2 regions of the Cryobacterium sp. 10I5 genome follow, and region 2 is predicted to be linked to the other one. Evidence: predicted binding sites of a transcription regulator. Region 2 holds the regulator's gene; the other holds the start of a gene.

Region 1 (4,516 bases), on a different contig from region 2:
GAGCAGTCGGTCATCCCGGCCGGCCCCGTTGTTCCGGTGCTCTCGCTGAGCGCGGAACCCGAACTGGTGCTGTTGTCCCCGGACGCCCGCACCCGCCGTTTCGACCGCGACGACGTCGTCGTGCGCAAGGGCGAGATCGCCCTCATCAACGGCCACTTCACCCCGCACGAGTCCATGGTCAGGGACCTGCTCGCCGTCGCGCACGCCCTCGACACCGCCGGCATCGACTTCCTGCTCGTCCGCGGCGACCACGACCGCCCGGTGCTCGCCGTCGACCGCAAGCGCCGCAAGCACATCACCCGCGCGCTTGCCGAGGCGTTCTCCAACGACCCCTTTTACGCCAAGCCCCTCGACGGGCACCTCACCCAGCCCCTCCTCCTCGCCGACGGCGCCCTCACCACGCTGCGCAAGTCATCCGTCTTCCGGGTCTACCGTCCGCGCATCGAACCGATCGGTCGCCTCCGGTACGGCGCCGAGACCGCGTTCCAGTTCGAACTCTGGTTCTTCGGCGAAGACGAGATCGTCGCCCCGGTCGAGAATTCCCTGATGCGCAAGCGGATGCCGCGTGGCGAGGCCCGCGAGACCACCATCACCCTGTTCGGGCGCACCTGGCGCACCCTGCAGCACATGTTCGACGATCTCGCGAGCGACGTCAGCTTCGACATCGACATGGTCTTCTCCTGGGTCGACGGCTCCTCGAGCGACTTCCAGCGCGAACGCGCCAAGCGGATGAAGGCCTACGTCGTCGGCAGCGGCGACGAGTCCGACGCCCGGTTCCGCCAGATCGACGAACTCAAGTACGCCCTGCGCAGCGTTTACATGTTCGCGCCCTGGGTGCGCCGCATCTTCATCGCCACGGACTCGCCCGCACCTGAGTGGCTCGCCGAGCACCCGCGCGTCACGATCATGAACAGCGAAGACTTCTTCCCGGACCCGAGCGTGCTGCCGACGCACAACTCGCACGCCGTCGAGAGCCAGCTGCACCACATCCCCGGGCTCGCCGAGCACTTCCTGTACTCCAACGACGACATGTTCTTCGGCCGTCCGATCGGACCGGAACTGTTCTTCTCGCCCGGCGGCGTCACCAAGTTCATCGAGGCATCCACCCGGATCGGCCTCGGCGAGAACGACCCGAGCCGCAGCGGGTTCGAGAACGCTGCCCGGGTCAACCGGGCGCTGCTGCGCGAACGCTTCGGCAAGGTCACGACCCGGCACCTCGAGCACACGGCCGTACCGATGCGGAAGAGCGTGCTGAACGAGCTCGAGGCCGAGTTCCCCGAGGACTTCGCCCGCACGGCGGCGAGCCAGTTCCGCTCGGCGACCGACATCTCCGTGACGAACTCGCTCTACCACTACTACGCGCTGACCACCGGGCGCGCCGTCGAGCAGACCCAGGCCAGGTCCCTCTACATCGAGACGACGCTCAAGCTCGCCCTGCGTCAGATGAACAAGCTCCGCAAGCGCCGCGACCAGGACATGTTCTGCCTGAACGACGGCAGCTTCCCCGAGATCTCGGACGACGTGCGCCGCGCAGCCGTGACCGAGTTCCTCGAGCAGTACTTCCCGATCGTCGCGCCGTGGGAGCGCGAGGCGCAGGACTCGTCGAGCGTCACGCCCGCCGCAGCGGCTGCGACCGCTGTCAATGGCGGGGTCGGTGACGTCGGCGGTGCGCCGCGGACCGGACCGTTTAGCGCAGAACCGGGATCGGCGTGGTCATCGGCGGCTCGCGGAGCGCTGGCAGAGTACCCGCGTCCATGATCGTGATGCCCGACTCGGCGAGGCGTCGGGCGCTCTCCTCCGGGTTGATGTAGTCGAGCGGGGCATAGCTGCCGAGCGGCACGACCGAGTGCAGCACGGTGTCCGGGTAGACGTGCACGAGGTTGAACGCCCGGGCGCCGTCACGGCCGCGGGTGCCGCCGACGGGCACATTGAGGTCCTGCGTGTAGCACGTGGCCGAGGCCACCGACACCGGGATGCCGGCGAACATCGCGGTCGAGGAATAGTGCAGGTGCCCGGCGAGGATGCTGCGGACATCCGTGCCGCGGAGCACCTTGGCCAGGCGCGACTGGCCGCGGAGTTCGACCGAGACGGCGAGGTCGAGCACACTCGGCACGGGCGGGTGATGCATCGCGAGGATGGTGCCGTCCGGTGCGGGAACGCTCAGCTCGGTGGTGAGCCAGGCGAGCTGGGCGTCGGTCACGGTGCCGAAGTGCTGGGAGGGCACCGAGGTGTCGAGCGTGATGATGCGGAGGCCGCCGATGTAGTCGACGCGGTCGATGGGAGCCGTCGACGAGGGCTGGCCGAGAAGTTCAGCACGGAAGGCCGAGCGGTCGTCGTGGTTGCCCATTACCCAGATGACGCGGGCGCCGAGCCGAGCGGCGGCCGGTTCGACGATGCTGCGAACCAGGGCGTAGGCATCCGCTTCGCCCTTGTCGGCCAGGTCGCCGGTGATGACGATGGCGTCGGGGCGGCCAGAGGATGCTTCGACCTCGGCGAAGAGTTCGGCGAGGTGCTGGGCGCTGTCGACCCGGTCGTACAGTCGGCCGCCATCGGCTAGGAGGTGAGTGTCGCTGAGGTGGAGCAGGAAATAGTCCGGCCTAGGGTATTCGGCCGTTCGCAGGTTCAAATGAACTTTCCATTCGTCGGGACTGTGTGCACTCATCGTCGAGTCGACTGACTCTACCCTGAATAGTCGACCAGTCGTTCTTGAACGGCCGGTGTATTCCAGACGAACATGCCTGCGGACCCGGAGTTTATTCTCCGGGTCCGCAGAGGGCGGTGCCTGATCATGCCGGGCGCGTCAGCCTGTGTGCTCGCCTTCGTTGACCTGCAGAACTCGCTCGCCCTGCTCTCCCGAGTTCGTCACGGCGATCTTGCGCGGCTTGGCGGCCTCGCTCACCGGGATCGTCACGCTCAGTACGCCGTTGTTGTACGTCGCGCCGATGCGGTCGACGTCGATGCCCTGCCCGAGGTTGAGCTGGCGGAGGAACGAGCCGGCCATGCGCTCGCGGGTCAGCCACTTGACGTTCTCGTGGTTCGCCATCGTGCGCTCGCCGCGGATCGTGAGCAGCTGGCCGTCGACGTCGATGTCCACCGAACCCGGGTCGATGCCGGGCATGTCGGCGTTCAGCACGTAGTGGTCACCCTCCCGGAAGAGGTCCATCGGCATGACCCGGGGCCCCCGGTTGTCGATGAGGGCCGAAGCCATGCGGTCGAGTTCGCGGAACGGATCGTAATTCATTGCCATGGTGTGTCCTTCCCTTGGTCCGGCTCCGGGGATGCTCATCCGTCCGGTGTCGCCCCGGAAGTCCGGACGATTCTCAATTGACCTTCAATAGTTGAGTCGATGGGGCTCAACTATTGACAATGTATTCCCGGAACCGGTGCCCCGCAACGCCTCGGAGCCGGCCGGCCCTGGCCGTTCGCGGGCGGCGAAAACCGGTCGGGTGACGCCGCCGCGTTCGAGGGGTGCCGGGGCGTGCGCGCCCTGAATAGGCTGGGCACATGGCTCGTTTCGTGCGCTTCTCCGAATTCGGCGGCCCGGAAGTTCTGCGGGTGATCACCGGCGATCCGCCTGCCGCCGGTCGGGGCCAGGTGCGCGTGCGGGTGCACGCCGCGGGGCTCAATCCCGTTGACTGGAAGATCCTGCGCGGCGGCCCGGCGGCCGGCGCATACAGCGTCGCCCTGCCGAGCGGCAACGGCAACGACTTCTCCGGCGTCATCGACGAACTCGGTGCCGGCGTGACGAGCTGGGCTGTCGGCGACGCCGTTCTCGGCGGCGCGCGCATGGTCGCCCAGGCGGACTGGATCGTCGTCGACGCGTCCGCGATCATCCGCAAACCGGATGCCCTCGGGTTCCTCCCCGCCGGAGCGCTCGATATCGCCGGTCGCACCGCGGCGGCCTCGGTGCGCTCCCTGGCGCTGACCCGCGAGGACACCGTGCTCGTGAGCGCCGCCTCCGGGGGAGTGGGGGTTCTCGCCGCCCAGCTCGCCGTGCGCACCGGCGCGACCGTGGTCGGAACCGCGAGTCCCGCCAACCACGACTTCCTCCGCGGTCTCGGCGTGATCCCGGTCGCCTACGGCACGGGCCTCGTCGATCGGGTGCGGGCGCTCGTGCCCCGGGTGACCGCGGTGCTCGACAACAACGGTCCCGCGACGATCGACGCGGCCCTCGAGCTCGGCGTGCCCGGCACCCGCATCAACACGATCGCAGCGCGCGGCTACCGGGCGGATGCCGGCATCACCGGAGTCGGAGGCCAGGCGGCCCGTCCCGGCGACCTGGCCGCCCTCGCCAACCGGGTCGCGAGCGGGGACGTGGTGCTGCCGATCGACCGGGTCTTCCCGCTCGACGAGGTCGCGGACGCCTACCGGTACCTGATGGGTGGGCACGTGCGCGGCAAGGTCGTGCTCGGTCTGGTCTGAGCCCTCCGGTTCGTGAGGCCTGCGGTTCCTGGGCCCGGCGGTTCGTGAGGAAGGCGCGGTCCCGGCCCGGCACGGTGTACCTTCTACATCACAG
Region 2 (15,344 bases):
AACCACGAGGTTTTTGGCATTTGACATTGTGCACGCTGTTGAGTTCTCAAGGATCGGACGCCTCGACTTCAGGCCCTTACGGACTTTCGCTTCGAGGCAATTCCTTATTCTTCTTTCGTGTCGTTTCGCTCGGTCCCCCGCTAAGGGAATCTGGTGAAACGCCATCAATCTCAACCAACAAATTTACGCGTTGATCGGGATTGGAAGTGGTCCCGCTTGAGGCCGGTAAGCGCTTCGGCTTTCCGAACCTGTGGGGTGACTTAGATGACTTTACGGTGAACCGTGGGGGGCCGCAACTCCCGGGCGCATCCCGGGCGTGTCGGATAGATAACACCCCTATTTCCGGCATGTTTCACGCGGCTGGAGACTGGCGGCGGACGGAGACGGTGACCGTGAACTTGGCGTTCCGACCGACCTGGTGCGTCTCCCCGACCAGGCGCGTGAGCGCCGGCCGATAGCCGAGGTGCGTGTTCCACACCGTCCAGAGCTCACCGCCGGGCCGGAGCACCCGCGCGGCGTCGGCGAAGAGCTTGAGCGCGATGCCGGCATGCACGGAGGATCCGATGTGGAACGGCGGGTTCAACAGGATCAACTCGCTCGAGGCATCCGCCTGGGACCCGAGCGCGTCATCCCGCACAACCGTTACCCGGTCGGCGAGGCCGTTGGCGATCATGGTGGCCCTGGCGGATGCAACGGCAGCGGCCGACTGGTCGCTCGCGATGACCCGGAGTCCGGGTCGACGCTGCGCGAGCGCGGCCGCGAGTACTCCCGTGCCGCAGCCAAGGTCGATCGCGCGAACGGCATCCGGTTTCATCCGGTCGAGGAACTCGAGCAGGTACCGGGTGCCGATGTCGATGGTGGTGCCGGCGAAGGCGGCGCCATGGGCGCACACGTTCAGCCCCAGGTCTTCGTGCCTGCTGACGTGCGGCCAGGCTGGGATCGCGGGCTCGGACGCTCGGATGGGGCCGGTGGCACGCAGCACCCGGGACTTCTGCCGGGCCGGGGAGACCTGGAGCCGCTCGAAGTGGCGCGCGAAGACCTCGTTCATGGCCGGGGTCATGTGCTTGAGACGCCCACCGGCGACAACGACGACCGCGGGATCGGCGAAACGCGCGATCGCGTCGGCGACCTCGTCGAGAGCGGCGAGGCTGCGAGGCAGCTGGAGGAGAACGAGGGTGGCGCCGGACAAAAGCTCCTCGCCCAGCGGAAAGGAGCGGTACCGGTCGGCCAGACCGAGCTTGTCGGCATTCAGGTCCAGGGCGGCCTCGCCCGAGAGTGCGTCCTGGTGCACGCGGATGCCGGTGGCCCCGAAGAGCGCAGCGGCGCCGAGGGTGAGAGCGCCATATCGGTCCTCAATGACGACGAGCCGTTCAGTGGGAAGGCTCGCCGCCGCCTCGTCGAGGATCAGGCGGTCGCTCGCGTCGACGGCGAAGAGGTTGGAGGCTTCGACGTCGGGGAAACGCCGGAGCGCGGCGAAGTCGAACGCGGCGGGGTCGAATGCCGGAATTTCGGGCGCCACGGGATCAGAGATCATCGAGCGGGCGCCAGATGACAACCTGGTTGGCGCGGCGGGTGCGGGTGCCCGCGCGCATCGAGATGACCTCACCGGCCGGGCCGGCCGCGAAGACGCGGCGGCCCGGACGGTTCAGCAGTTCATCGGCGAGTGCCGACTCGAGTTCGTGCAAGCGCGATTCGAGCCGGCGCACGTGGTCCTCGAGCGCGATGATCCGCCGGATGCCCTCGAGGCTCACGCCTTCGGCACCGAGCTCCGCGATCTCGCGCAGTTTCACCACGTCACGCATCGAGTAGCGGCGAGACCGGCCCGGGGTGCGGTCCGGGCTCACCAATCCCAGGCGATCGTACTGTCGCAGCGTCTGCGGGTGCATGCCCGCAAGCTCTGCGGCAGTCGAGATGACGAACACCCGGGAGTTCTCGTCCACCGTCAGTCTCTCGCTCTCGCGAGCAGCTCGTCACGCGGGTTCTCGTCCGGGAGAGCCGCGGCGAAAGCAGTGAGCTTTTCCTCGGCTTCCTTGGACAGGTGCGACGGCACCGCGACCTGGACCTCGGCGAGCAAGTCGCCGGTGCCCTTAGGGGTCACGACACCGCGGCCCTTGACCCGCAGGACCCGTCCGCTCGGCGTGCCGGGGGCGATGCGCAGTTTGACCGGCGCCCCGCCCAGGGTCGGCACCTCGATCGTCGCGCCGAGTGCGGCCTCGACGAACGTCACGGGCACGTGCAGCCTGAGGTTCAGGCCGTCACGCTCGAAAACGGCGTGCTTGCGCACGGTCACGGTGAGGACGATGTCGCCGGCCTCGCCGCCGTCCGGGCTGTGCTGGCCCTGGCCGCGGAGCTTGATCTTCTGCCCGTCGGCGACGCCCGCGGGAATCCTGACTTTGATGGCCCGGCCGTCCTGCGTCTGCAGGGTGATCTGGTCACCGTGGGTCGCGGTGATGAAGTCGACGGTCGTCGATGCAACCACGTCCCGCCCGCGGGTCGGCCCGCCATAACCACGGAATCCTCCCGTGGACGATCCGAACCCGCCTCCACCGCCGCCCCGGCCGAACATGCCGCCGAGCAGGTCGTCAAACCCGCCCTGCTGCTGATAGGAGTAGCCCTGTTGCCGGGCACCCCCACCGAACATGCCGCCGAAGACGTCGTCGAAGCCGCCGCCCTGCTGGGAACCCCCGCCACCGGGGGCGGTGAAGCGTGCTCCACCGCCCATGGCCCGCACAGCGTCGTATTCCTTCCGCTGTGCGGGGTCGCCGATCACCGAGTGTGCCTCGCTGATTTCCTTGAACTTCGCTTCCGCCGCAGGATTGCCCGGATTCGAGTCCGGGTGATACTTGCGGGCGAGCTTGCGATAGGCCTTCTTGAGGTCGGCCGGCGTCACGTCTTTCGAGACGCCGAGGACCTTGTAAAAGTCTTTGTCGAACCAGTCCTGGCTAGCCATCGCTCGGTACCTGGACTACGACCTTGGCAACACGCAGAAGCGTCGAGCCCAGGAAATAGCCGGTCTCGACCACCTCGCCGACTGTGTCGACCGTCACATCGGCCGTGGGCATCTGGAAGATGGCCTCGTGCATTGTGGGATCGAACGGTTCGCCGACCGTGCCGAACGGCTTCACGCCAAGGCGCTCCACGCTCGTGCGCAGTTTGGCTGCGATGGTGCTGAATGCGGAGTCTGCGACGAGGTCGCCGTGCTTCTCGGCACGGTCCAGGTCGTCGAGCACCGGGATCAGGCCCTTGACGACGTCCACGGTCACGCGCTCACGCTCGATCTCGCGGTTCGCCTCGGTGCGCTTGCGGTAGTTCGCGTATTCGGCGGTGACCCGCTTGAGGTCGGCCAGGTGTTCGCTCGTCGGCTCTGCGACTTCCCGGCTGGCGGCGTCCAGGATGTCCTGGACCGTCAGCTCGTCTTCCTCGATACCCTCAGCGGATGCCGCGGCCTCGGAGTCAGCGGAGGCCTCTGCTGCTGCAGACTCATCCGCAACAACGGGCTCCACCTCCTCGTCGGACGGCTCGTTCTTCGGGCCCTTGTCCTTGGCCATTACTTCTTGGTTTCTTCCTCGTCGTCGACAACCTCGGCGTCAACCACATCTTCGTCGGACTTGCCCGCGTCAGCGGTCGGTTCGCCGGATTCGGTGGGGGGCGTCGCGGCATCCGCCTGGCTCGACTTGTAGATGGCCTCGCCGATCTTGCCCTGGCTCTCGTTGAGCTTGTCGTACGCGGTCTTCACCGCGGCCTCGTCGTCTCCGGCGAGCGCAGACTTGAGTGCGTCGACGTCGGCCTGGACCTCGGTCTTGACCTCGGCCGGGAGCTTCTCGTCGTTTTCCTTGAGGAGCTTCTCGATCGAGTACGCGAGCTGCTCAGCGGTGTTGCGAGTCTCGGCGCTTTCGCGACGACGCTTGTCTTCTGCGGCGTGCTCTTCGCCCTCGCGCACCATGCGCTCGATGTCTTCCTTCGCGAGCGAGGAACCGCCCGTGATGGTCATGGACTGCTCCTTGCCGGTGCCCTTGTCCTTGGCGGACACGTGCACGATGCCGTTGGCGTCGAGGTCGAACGTGACCTCGACCTGCGGGATGCCGCGCGGGGCCGGCGCGATGCCGGTCAGCTCGAAGGTGCCGAGGTTCTTGTTGTCGCGGGTGAACTCACGCTCGCCCTGGAAGACCTGGATCGCGACGGACGGCTGGTTGTCGTCTGCCGTGGTGAAGGTCTCGCTGCGCTTGGTCGGGATGGCCGTGTTGCGCTCGATGAGGCGCGTCATGATGCCGCCCTTGGTCTCGATGCCGAGGCTCAGCGGGGTGACGTCGATCAACAGGACGTCCTTGCGCTCGCCCTTCAGCACGCCGGCCTGGAGTGCGGCGCCGACGGCGACGACCTCGTCCGGGTTGACGCCCTTGTTCGGGTCCTTGCCACCGGTCTCGCTCTTGACGAGCTCGTAGACGGCGGGCATACGCGTCGAACCACCGACGAGCACGACGTGGGCGATGTCGCCCACCTTGACGCCGGCTTCACGGATGACGTCCTGGAACGGCTTCTTGGTGCGGTCGAGCAGGTCTTCGGTCATCTTCTCGAACTGGGCGCGGGTCAGCGTCTCGTCGAGGTTGGCCGGGCCGTTCTCCGTCAGGGAGAGGTACGGCAGCTGGATACTCGTGGACATGCTGCTGGAGAGTTCCTTCTTGGCCTGCTCCGCGGCTTCCTTGAGGCGCTGCTTGGCGATCTTGTCCTTGGAGACGTCGACGCCGGTGGTTTCCTTGAACTTCTTGATCAGGTAGTCGACGATGCGCTGGTCCCAGTCGTCGCCGCCCAGGCGGTTGTCGCCGGCGGTCGAACGCACCTGGATGGTCGAGAAGTCGTCGTCCTTGCCCACCTCGAGGAGGGAGACGTCGAACGTTCCGCCGCCGAGGTCGAAGACCAGGATGAGCTCGTCTTCCTTGCCCTTGTCGAGGCCGTACGCGAGGGCCGCTGCGGTCGGCTCGTTGATGATGCGGAGCACGTTGAGGCCCGAGATCTCTCCGGCCTCCTTCGTGGCCTGGCGCTCGGCGTCGTTGAAGTACGCGGGGACGGTGATGACGGCATCCGTCACCTTGTCGCCCAGGTACTGCTCGGCGTCGCGCTTCAGCTTGGCGAGGATGCGGGCGGAGATCTCCTGCGGGGTGTACTTCTTGTCGTCGATGCCGACGGTCCAGTCGGTGCCCATGTGGCGCTTGACGGAGGAGAGGGTGCGGTCGACGTTGGTGACGGCCTGGCGCTTGGCGGTCTCACCGACGAGCACCTCGCCGTCCTTGGTGAATGCGACGACGGACGGGGTGGTGCGGAGCCCCTCGGCGTTCGCGATGACGGTGGGTTCTCCACCCTCGAGGACGGCCACCACCGAGTTGGTGGTTCCGAGGTCGATGCCTACTGCACGGGCCATGTGTGCGTTCTCCTTCAAAGTGTGAGCTCAACGGGACAATCGGTATGATCGACCAGAGTTGAGCGGTATTGACTCAAGTGTGGCACCGCCGGAAATCGGAGTCAAGCCAGCCACCTGAAAGTTGAGTGTGAGTGACTCAACTTTGCATTTCGGAGTAATTTCCCCGCTGTTCCCCGGCGACCACTACTCTGAGCGCATGACTGGGACAGCGGAACAGAACGAGACGGCTGCGGCACCCACCTCGGCCGGCCGCGGCGTGATCGCCTGGAGCCTCTGGGACGGCGGTTCGGCGGCATTCAACGCCGTCGTGACGACCTTCGTCTTCACGGTGTACCTCACCGGTTCGTCGTTCGGCGACAAGGACGTCATCTCGGCCCAGCTCGGCTGGGCACTCGCGATCGCCGGCCTGCTCGTGGCGCTGCTCGCGCCGATCACGGGGCAACGCTCCGACGCTTCCGGTCGCCGCAAGCTCTGGCTCGGCGTCAACACCTTCATCGTCGTCGGCCTCACCGCCGCGATGTTCTTCGTCCAGGCCTCTCCCGACTTCCTGCTGCTCGGCCTGATCCTCCTCGCCGTTGGGACCGTGTTCTACGAATTCGCGACCGTCAACTACAACGCGATGCTCGGCCAGGTCTCCACACCGAAGACGATCGGCAGGGTCAGCGGCTTCGGCTGGTCGATGGGGTACTTCGGCGGCATCGTGCTGCTGCTCATCCTTTACTTCGGCTTCATCCACCCCGACGTCGGTCTGTTCGGCGTCACCGACGCCAACGGGCTGTCGGTGCGGGTGTCGATGCTCATCGCGGCCGCCTGGTTCGGCCTGTTCGCCCTGCCGCTGTTCTTCCGGGTGCCCGAGTACGCGGCGCCCGCCGCCGCCCGGCGGGAGCGGGTCGGTTTCTTCCGTTCCTATGCCGTCCTCGGCAGGGACGTTGCCGCACTCTGGCGCGGCGACCGCCAGATGGCGCTGTTCCTGATCGCGAGCGCGGTCTTCCGCGACGGCCTGACCGGGGTGTTCCAGTTCGGCGGCATCCTCGCGGCCGGCACCTTCGGCTTCTCGAGCGGCGACGTGATCATCTTCGCCATCGTCGCCAACATCATCGCCGGCATCTCCACGGTGCTCGTCGGCCGCCTCGACGACCGCCTCGGTGCCAAGAACGTGATGGTGGTCGCCCTGTCCGGCACGATCGTCGCCGGCCTCGCCGTCTTCTTCTTCGCCACCGGCGGCGCGACGATGTTCTGGATCTTCGGCCTGCTGATGTGCGTGTTCGTCGGCCCGGCCCAGTCGGCCAGCCGCAGCTTCCTCGCGCGCAGCATTCCGGCCGGCCGCGAGGGCGAGATCTTCGGCCTCTACGCGACAACCGGCAAGGCAGCGACCTTCCTCGCACCCACGCTCTTCGCCCTGTTCGTGAGCCTGTCCGGCAGCCAGGTCTGGGGCATCCTCGGCATCGCGCTCGTACTCCTGGTCGGGCTGCTCCTGCTGATCCCGGTGAAGTCGAAGCAGCACCCGCTCGGGTAGCTGGGCGGACCCTGCCGCCGCCGCAACTGTTCCCGGTGCGGACAACTGTTCCTCGCGCGCCGGCCACAGTTGTCCGCAGCGGCCACAGTTGTCGGCAAGGCCGGGGCGGGGCGAAGTCAGGCTGGGCGGACCCTGTTCATCGTCTGGACATCCGCTGGGATCTCGGCCTCGGCCGGGTTCTTTGTCAGGCTGGAGGCATGACAACTCAGCAGATCCAGAAGGCCGAACTTCTCAACGCGCTCCACGTTCCGGGCACGCCGCTCATCGTGACGAACGTCTGGGACGCCATCACCGCGAAGATCGTGTCCCAGGCGCCCGGCGTGGAGGCCCTCGCGACGGCCTCGCACTCGGTGTCGAACGTGCGCGGCCTCGAAGACGGCGGCGGGCTCACGGTTGACGAGGCCATTGCGGCGGCGCGCATCATCATCGGTGCGGTCGACCTGCCGGTGTCGGTCGACTTCGAGAAGGGCTACGCGGCGGATGCCGCCGGCGTCGCCCGCAACGTCCGTCGCCTCGTCGAGGAGGCCGGCGCCTCGGGCATCAACCTCGAGGACTCGATCGGGGCCGCCAAGGCACCGCAGTACGACATCGCGACCGCGGCCGCCCGGGTGGCCGCCGCGCGCACCGGGGCCGATGCCGCGGGCGTACCGCTCGTGATCAACGCCCGCGTGGATACCCTCGCCGGCGGCGGTGAATGGAGCGAGGCCGTCGCCCGTGCCAACGCCTACCTCGACGCCGGCGCCGACGTGATCTTCTTCCTCGGTCTCAGCGACGAGGACAAGGTCAAGCGGGCCCTCGACGAGGTCGACGGCCGCATCTCCGTGATCGGGCACCCGGGGGCGGTTCCCCTGGCCCGCCTCGCCGAACTCGGGGTCTCCCGGGTGAGCTTCGGACCCGGCACCCTCGGCCTCACGCTCGCGGCCCTGCAGCGCTCGGCGACCCAGCTCACCTCGCTCGGAGAATACCCCGAGGATCTGGGCTTTCCCTTCTCGCTGTAGCGTGAAAGATCAGGCAGCATCCCGATCTGCAGGTGGCCTTGGTCAGCGGATGCGGGTGGCCTCGTTGTGCTCGACGAGCACCCAGGTCGCGCCTTCGTCGTTGGAGACCCAGCCCTCCCAGGAGTACGCGTCTGCCGTGATGGACACGAAGTTCCAGCGGATCGGCCGCCCGTCGGTGCCGGTGCCGTCCTGGCGCAGCCCGTTGCGGTGCGGGGTCGCCACGAGGTGGCAGTACTCGCCGATGGCGGGGGCGAAGTAGCTGACCCGCCAGGCGCCGGCGTGCGGATCGTAGACGCGCACGGCCATGGCCACGGTTTCCCGGCCGTCGGGATGCGTGTCGCTCACGGGAACGTCGACGACCTCGACGTCCTGCACCGCACGCCCGTCGAGCACGAATTCGACGACCCAGGTGAACTGGCGCTCGTGCCAGTCGCCGGTGGCCTCGTCCAGGCGTGAGCCCGTCGCGGCCCAGCTGCCGACGAGCTGGCCGAAACGACGCATCCGGCCCGGGTATTCGGGCGTCGGGCCGGGCGCAATGAGCGCCTCGGCAAAACCGGGTACGGATGTCGTCGTCATGCCTCCGATTTTACCGGCCGCATGTTGCGCCCGTGTGAACCCGGCACGGGTCCTCCGATCGGCCCTTTTCACTCCGCCCTGGCCCCCGGACCTGCCGCTCGATGACACAACCCCGGTTGCGACCGCCGTGGGGGGCTAACTCAGGAAGACCGCGCGGCCGACCGCAGGCACCCCGCGTAGGAATGTGGCCGATGCCCGCCGGCCCGGCAAATCTCCTGAGTTGGCCACACCGGTACCAGGACAGATGTGCACGTCCACCGCGACGCCCGGCCGAACGCGAGAAGACTCTCGGGTGCTTCCGGGGGCTAACTCAGGAAATCCGTGCGACCGATCGAGGACGGCCCCGGACCAGTGCGGCCGATGCCCGCCAGTCCGGCAAATCTCCTGAGTTAGCCACGCGTACTGCCGCGGAGGGGGTGCAGAGCAGGGGTGGCGGCTACTCGACGCCCGTGGTCGGCTCGACGGAGACATCCGTGCGGTGGAAGTTCTGGAACGAGCGCGACGCCGTCGGCCCGCGCTGGCCCTGGTAGCGGGAGCTGTACTGGCTCGAGCCGTATGGGCGCTCGGCGGCGGAGCTCAGCTGGAAGAAGCAGAGCTGGCCGATCTTCATACCCGGCCAGAGCTTGATCGGCAGGGTGGCGACATTGCTGAGCTCGAGGGTCACGTGGCCGGTGAAGCCCGGGTCGATGAATCCGGCCGTCGAGTGGGTGAGGAGGCCGAGGCGCCCGAGCGAGCTCTTGCCCTCGAGTCGGGCCGCGATCGTGTCGGCGAGGCTGACTCTTTCGTAGGTGGAGCCGAGCACGAATTCGCCGGGGTGCAGGATGAACGGCTCGTCGTGGGGGATCTCGATCAGCCGGGTGAGTTCGGGCTGGTCTTCCGCCGGATCGATATAGGGGTACTTGTGGTTGTCGAACAACCGGAAGTACCGGTCGATGCGCACGTCGACGCTCGAGGGCTGGATCATCTCCGGAGCGTAGGGCTCGAGCCCGATTCGTCCCGCGTTGATTTCGGCCTTGATATCACGATCGGAGAGCAGCACGGGTCCAGCCTAACGGCGAGGACTTGATATGCTGGCACGGTTCCGGTGCAGGCTCTGCCCGCGGCCGGACGCGCGGATGTAGTTCAATGGTAGAACTTCAGCTTCCCAAGCTGATAGCGCGGGTTCGATTCCCGTCATCCGCTCACTAAAGTTGTGTTCCCTCCCAACTGTTGCGGTGTCTCGCGGCTGTCGGTGCCGGGGCGCCTGCCGACTCCGGTATTCTCGACGCGGACTGAGGAGTACCCGTGACTGACCCCACTTTGCGAATGCCGGACACTGTTTTCCGGGCGGTACTGGACCTGGGCGACCTGCCGTTGGAGCTTCCCGCGCTCCCGACCCGGTTCCGGAACCCGGTACTGAATGCCGATTGGTTCGTTGACGACGAGGGCGAGGGCGACGAGGAAGAAGTGGCCGTGTTCTCCGTCGAGCTCGAGGGAGGACAGCTGCACCTGGAAACGACCGCGGGCGGTGTCGATCACCACTTCCACGGCGCGGACGGGGAAGAGACGGACAACAGCCCGTGGCCCAAGCGGGAAACCCGGGACCTCCTGGCGTGGGCCCTGGCGCTGGTCGAGCACACCCTCCCGCTTCTCGAAGACCTCACCGAAGATGCCGAAGAGGCGGCCGATTGGCACCACGAGGGGCTGCGGGTCTACGCCCGTGACTTCGGACCGGTGCCCTTGGAGATCGTCGACGTTGCCATCCCCGGTGAGCAGATGATGCTGCCGTGGCTGGGGTCCGGGCGCACGGACCATCTGCACGCGGACGACGAGGCGCACAGCCTTCTCCTCACGTGGAACCCGGACGACGCGGATCCCGAGACGCCGATTGTTCGGGCGTGGCTCGATGCGGGCACGGGAGAACCGGTGTCCGAGGCGGTCGCCGGTGTCGACTGGGTCGCAGTCGGGCTTCCCGAGGAGGAGGTGCGCGCGTGGTTCGAGGCGTTCTACCTCAACCACGAGGTCCTCGGTGACCCCGCCGAGCTCATCATGCGTGCCGCGCTGAACCGGATAGCCGGTCTCGGCTAGGCCCGGCTGGGTCTGGGCGGCCAGCTCGTGCCCAGGACGCAGCTCGGTACCCGGGGTCAGTGCCGCAGGCTTGCTGCCTGACGAGCCAGCCCTTCGATGCGTGTCCAGTCGCCGAGTTCAATCGCATCCAGCGGAGTGATCCACGTGCCGCCGATGCATCCCACGTTGGGCAGCGCGAGGTAGATGGGCGCGCTCGCGAGCGTGATCCCGCCGGTCGGACAGAACCGCGCCTCCGGAAGGGGCGCCGCGAGTGAGCGCAGCACGGCGTGGCCGCCGGAAGCCTCGGCGGGAAAGAACTTCATCGCCGGGTGTCCGCGCTCGATCAACCGCAGGACCTCTGACGCGGTGGCAGCGCCCGGCAGGTAGGGCAGACCGGATGCGTCCATCGCGTCGAGCAGGGCATCGGTCGACCCGGGCGAGATCAGGAACTGAGCTCCGGCTGCGACAGCCCGACGCACGAGGACCGGGTTGTTGACCGTTCCGGCGCCGATGACGGCGTCGGGTACCTGGTCGGCAATGGCACTGATCGCACGCAGCGCAGCCGGGGTGCGCAGCGTCACCTCGATGACCGGCAGGCCGCCGGCGACGAGCGCCCGAGCCAGAGCCACCGCGCGGTCGGCATCCTCGATGACGACGACGGGGATCACGGGTGCGAGCTCGAGCAGTTGGGCGGCGTTCAGGGTGGACATCAGAGGACTCCTTCAGGTGTGTTGGTGATGACGCTGGCGCCACGGTCGGCCGGGCCGACCTGCCGGCGAAAGACCGAGAAGAGCTCCCGCCCGGTGCCGGACCAGCTGGCGTCGTCGAGCGCGGCACCGGTGATTTCGCGGGCGGCGAAGACGTCGTCGTCGATGAGGACGTCAAGGGTGCCCGCCGTCGCGTCGAGACGTACGAGGTCGCCATCGCGGATGCGGCCGATCGGACCGCCCGCTGCGGCTTCGGGGGTGAGGTGGATGGCCGCCGGGATCTTCCCAGAGGCGCCGGACATCCGCCCGTCGGTGACCAGCGCGACCTGGTACCCGCGATCCTGCAGGATGCCGAGCGCCGGGGTGAGCTTGTGCAGCTCGGGCATTCCATTGGCGGACGGGCCCTGGTAGCGAATCACGGCCACGAGATCACGGTCAAGCTGACCGGCATCGAATGCCGCCAGGAAGACGTGCTGGTCGTCGAACACCACCGCGGGCGCCTGGATGACGTGGTGTTCGGTCGCCACCGCGGCGACCTTGATGACGGCGCTTCCGAGATTGCCGTCCAGGATCCGGAGCCCGCCGTTCGGCGCGAAGGGCGCAGAGGCCGGCCGCAGCACGTCCGTGTCGAGGCTCTCAGTCGGTCCGGGGCGGTAGCTCAGGGCGGTGCCGTCGAGCACCGGTTCCCGGCGATAGGCATCAAGCCCTGCGCCGGCGACGGTGCGGACGTCGGGGTGCAGCAAGCCGGCGTCGAGGAGTTGACCGATCAGGAACGCCGTGCCTCCCGCGGCGTGGAAGTGGTTGATGTCCGCAGGGCCGTTCGGGTAGATGCGGACCAACAGGGGAACGACCTCGGACAGGTCCGCGAAGTCCTGCCAGGTGAGCTGGATCCCCGCGGCGGCCGCGATGGCCGGGAGGTGCAGCGTGTGGTTGGTCGACCCTCCCGTGGCCAGCAGGGCAACGACCCCATTCACGATCGACTTCTCGTCGAAAACGCGTCCGATCGGGGTGTACTGGTCTTTCAGCTCGGTCAGCGCGACCACCTGGCTGGCCGCTGCCGCGGTGAGCGCCTCGCGCAGCGGAGTGTCGGGGCTCACGAAGCTCGCTCCGGGGAGATGCAGTCCCATGACTTCCATCAGCATCTGGTTGGAGTTCGCTGTTCCGTAGAAGGTGCAGGTGCCTGCGGAGTGGTACGACGCCGTCTCGGCCTCGAGCAGTTGCTCGCGACCGGCCAGTCCCTCGGCGTAGAGCTGGCGGATGCGGCTCTTCTCCTTGTTCGGGATCCCGGAGCTCATCGGCCCGGTCGGCACCAGGATGGCCGGGAGGTGACCGAAGGCGAGGGCGCCGATGACCAGGCCGGGCACGATCTTGTCGCAGACGCCGAGGAGCAGCGCGCCGTCGAACAGGTCGTGGGCCAGCGCGATGCCGGTCGCCATGGCGATCAGGTCACGGCTGAACAGCGACAGCTGCATGCCGTCCCTGCCCTGGGTGATGCCGTCGCACATCGCGGGCACGCCGCCCGCGACCTGGGCGATGCCTCCGGCCTTCCGGACGGCGTCTTTGAGGATCGCCGGGTAGGCGGCGAACGGCTGGTGGGCGGAGAGCACGTCGTTGTAGGAGGACACGATCCCGATGTTCGGCTTCACGAACCTGCGCAGCGCGGCCTTGTCCTGCTGGCCGGTGGCAGCGAACCCGTGAGCGAGGTTCGCGCACCCCAGGCGACCGCGGGTCGGTCCCTGCTCCGCGGCGGCATCGATCCGGGCGAGGTACCTCGCCCGGGTCTGCGCGCTGCGTTCGATGATGCGGCGCGTGACCGCTTCGACGACCGGGTGGATCACCGCGGTGGTGACCGGCATCTGAGCGGCGGAACGCCCGGGTTTGCCCGCACTGAGCGCTGACGAGCCGGCGGCCGGTAGCAGGCCGAGCATCGTGACGATCCTGGCGGCCTCCTCGGCGGGCGGTCGAGCCGCGTCGATGAGGATGCCGCGCTCATCGGGATCCAGAGGCTCCAGGGTGTCCAGCTGCGAATCCAGAAGACTGGCCGGCATGTAGTGGTCGAGGCGTGCGGACATCCGTGCGCCGAGCAGTTCCTTCGAGCCGACGAGATGCACGAAGATCACGTTCTGCTCGCGCAGCACGTCCCGGTACTTCTTTTTCAGCGCAGAGCAGGTAATGATGCCGGGAACGTCGGCCGTGGTGTGCCCGAGGATCCACGTCGACACGGTGTCGAGCCAGGGCCAGCGGTCGTCGTCGGTGAGTGGAGTGCCCGACGCCATCTTGTTGACGTTCGCCTCGGGGTGCAGATCGTCGCCCTCGACGAAGTCCCACCCGAGCTGGCCGGCGAGGAGAGCGGCCACCGTCGACTTGCCCGACCCGGAGACACCCATCACAACCAGGACGGGCTGCCGACCGGGCGCGACAAGCGGGGGCCGGGGTTCGCTCCCGACGGGGGTTGGTGTGGAGGCGTCCATCACCACGGGTGCTGTGAATGAGTACATCGTCGTCCTCTCGCGAGGGCGCATCGGCGCGACCTCATTGTCAGGCCAGGTCACCGCGCCCGCCTTCTGCAGGTACAGCGATGTTGACGCTGAATTTCATTAATCAGATTAATCTGATTAATGAGCTGTGCCGAGTGTGTCACGACGGCAGAGGGGCGTCAAGTCGACGATTCTGCCGCACCGACCCGGCGAGCGCGGCGCTCCCGTCGACCCGGCATGCTTGCCTGCTATCGTGCGGGGATGATGACTGAGGGCTTCACGATTCGCAACACGACGGCGGCAGACTGGCATGAGGTCAGGGAACTTCGGCTGGAGATGCTCCGGGACACGCCCCTTGGGTTCGGGGAGACCTTTGACGCCGCACTCGCGCACGACGAAGCCGAATGGGCCATGCGCGGAGCACGCGGCACCAACGAACATTCGATCGTCGTCGTGGCGATCACGCCCTCTGGACGTTGGGTCGGGACGATGGGCGGCTACATCCCCGACGAGGCCACCGGGCCGTTGCTCGTCGGTGTCTACGTTGCGCCCGACTTCCGGGGCGGGGTCGCCGGCGTGACGGATGCCCTGCTGTCACGGATCGAGGACTGGGCGCGCACGGAATCGGGTGGGCTCACGCTGCACGTGCACGAGCACAACGACCGCGCCCGCGCCGCCTACGAGCGCCGCGGCTTCGCGGCAACCGGCGTGACCGAGCCGTATGTCCTCGACCCGACGACCCGGGAGCTCGAAATGGTCAAGCAGCTGCCCACTCCATAGGCGGGAACCGCCGCCTGGTGCTGGGGCCGGAGTAACACCTCTGCGATCATGAGGCTATGGACTTCGGCAATCAGGCAACGATCGGCGGATGGTGGTTCGCCCTGACCCTCGTGAACGCAGGTTTGGCAGAGTCGAAGGGGCGCGGCCGGCTTAGCGACGCCGCATGGAGCGTTGCGGCAGGATAGATCCGTGAACTCAATTTCTCCGGACGTCCTCGTGAGTACCTACCTGAAGGCCCTCAGCACAGCAGACGCTGGCCTGGCAATCAACCTTTTCACGCCGGACGGGGTCGTAGATTCTCCTCTCTACGGTGTCCAGCCAGCGCGAGACTTCTACCCGGCGCTGTTCGCCGACACTGCAGAGTCCGTGCTCACGCTCCGGGAGACCCTCCTGAGCGCAGACGCCAAGACGCTTGCATTCTGGTTCGATTTCGATTGGGTTCTCGCGAACGGAACTCCTGCCCCTTTCACTGTTGTCGATGTCGCTGAGCTTGATGAGGGTGGACTCATCCGACGCCTGCACATCGTGTTCGACACTCATCCCATCCGGGGCTCCTGGCAGATCCAGAACCAAGGGTAGGGCAACAGCAGCCGGCCGGGCTTCGACCGCTCTCCGCCCTGCTAGCGCCGCGCCAGGGCGGCGATGAACCCGCCGACGAACGAGTCGCCCAGTCCGATGGTGGTGGGCGAGGCAACAGTGAGCGCGAACGCGGGCAGGCACCGGACGGTGTGCCCCATCCGGTCTTCGAGATCGGAGGCGAACCGAGTGCCGGGCACGCTGGGCATCCGGTTGTCGACTTCCCGGTAGTCCTGCTCGGTGAAATCGTCC

Evidence for each region. Region 2 encodes HspR, which represses chaperone genes until heat shock. Its sites were predicted from a motif close to AAGTTGAGTCNNNNNGACTCAACTT; they were not measured.
Region 1: QN350_RS19025 (Hsp20/alpha crystallin family protein) is a predicted target of HspR. The motif match lies at 3,336-3,360, and genes of this name have one in related genera.

Annotation. Positions count from the first base shown of each region.
Region 1 covers NZ_JASJVI010000149.1:45-4,560, reverse strand. The annotation lists gene QN350_RS19035 (stealth family protein) at 1-1,758, shown strand, start outside; gene QN350_RS19030 (phosphodiesterase) at 1,688-2,626, opposite strand; gene QN350_RS19025 (Hsp20/alpha crystallin family protein) at 2,801-3,247, opposite strand; gene QN350_RS19020 (NADP-dependent oxidoreductase) at 3,505-4,422, shown strand.
Region 2 covers NZ_JASJVI010000007.1:17-15,360, forward strand. The annotation lists gene QN350_RS03895 (class I SAM-dependent methyltransferase) at 353-1,534, opposite strand; gene QN350_RS03900 (heat shock protein transcriptional repressor HspR) at 1,524-1,940, opposite strand; gene QN350_RS03905 (DnaJ C-terminal domain-containing protein) at 1,943-2,950, opposite strand; gene QN350_RS03910 (nucleotide exchange factor GrpE) at 2,943-3,548, opposite strand; gene dnaK (molecular chaperone DnaK) at 3,548-5,416, opposite strand; gene QN350_RS03920 (MFS transporter) at 5,613-6,932, shown strand; gene QN350_RS03925 (isocitrate lyase/phosphoenolpyruvate mutase family protein) at 7,130-7,930, shown strand; gene QN350_RS03930 (hypothetical protein) at 7,973-8,506, opposite strand; gene dcd (dCTP deaminase) at 8,943-9,545, opposite strand; tRNA gene QN350_RS03940 (tRNA-Gly) at 9,618-9,688, shown strand; gene QN350_RS03945 (hypothetical protein) at 9,812-10,573, shown strand; gene eda (bifunctional 4-hydroxy-2-oxoglutarate aldolase/2-dehydro-3-deoxy-phosphogluconate aldolase) at 10,630-11,262, opposite strand; gene edd (phosphogluconate dehydratase) at 11,262-13,094, opposite strand; partial or broken gene QN350_RS19945 (gluconokinase) at 13,212-13,781, opposite strand; gene QN350_RS03960 (GNAT family N-acetyltransferase) at 13,998-14,516, shown strand; gene QN350_RS03965 (nuclear transport factor 2 family protein) at 14,706-15,095, shown strand; gene QN350_RS03970 (ADP-dependent glucokinase/phosphofructokinase) at 15,137-15,344, opposite strand, start outside.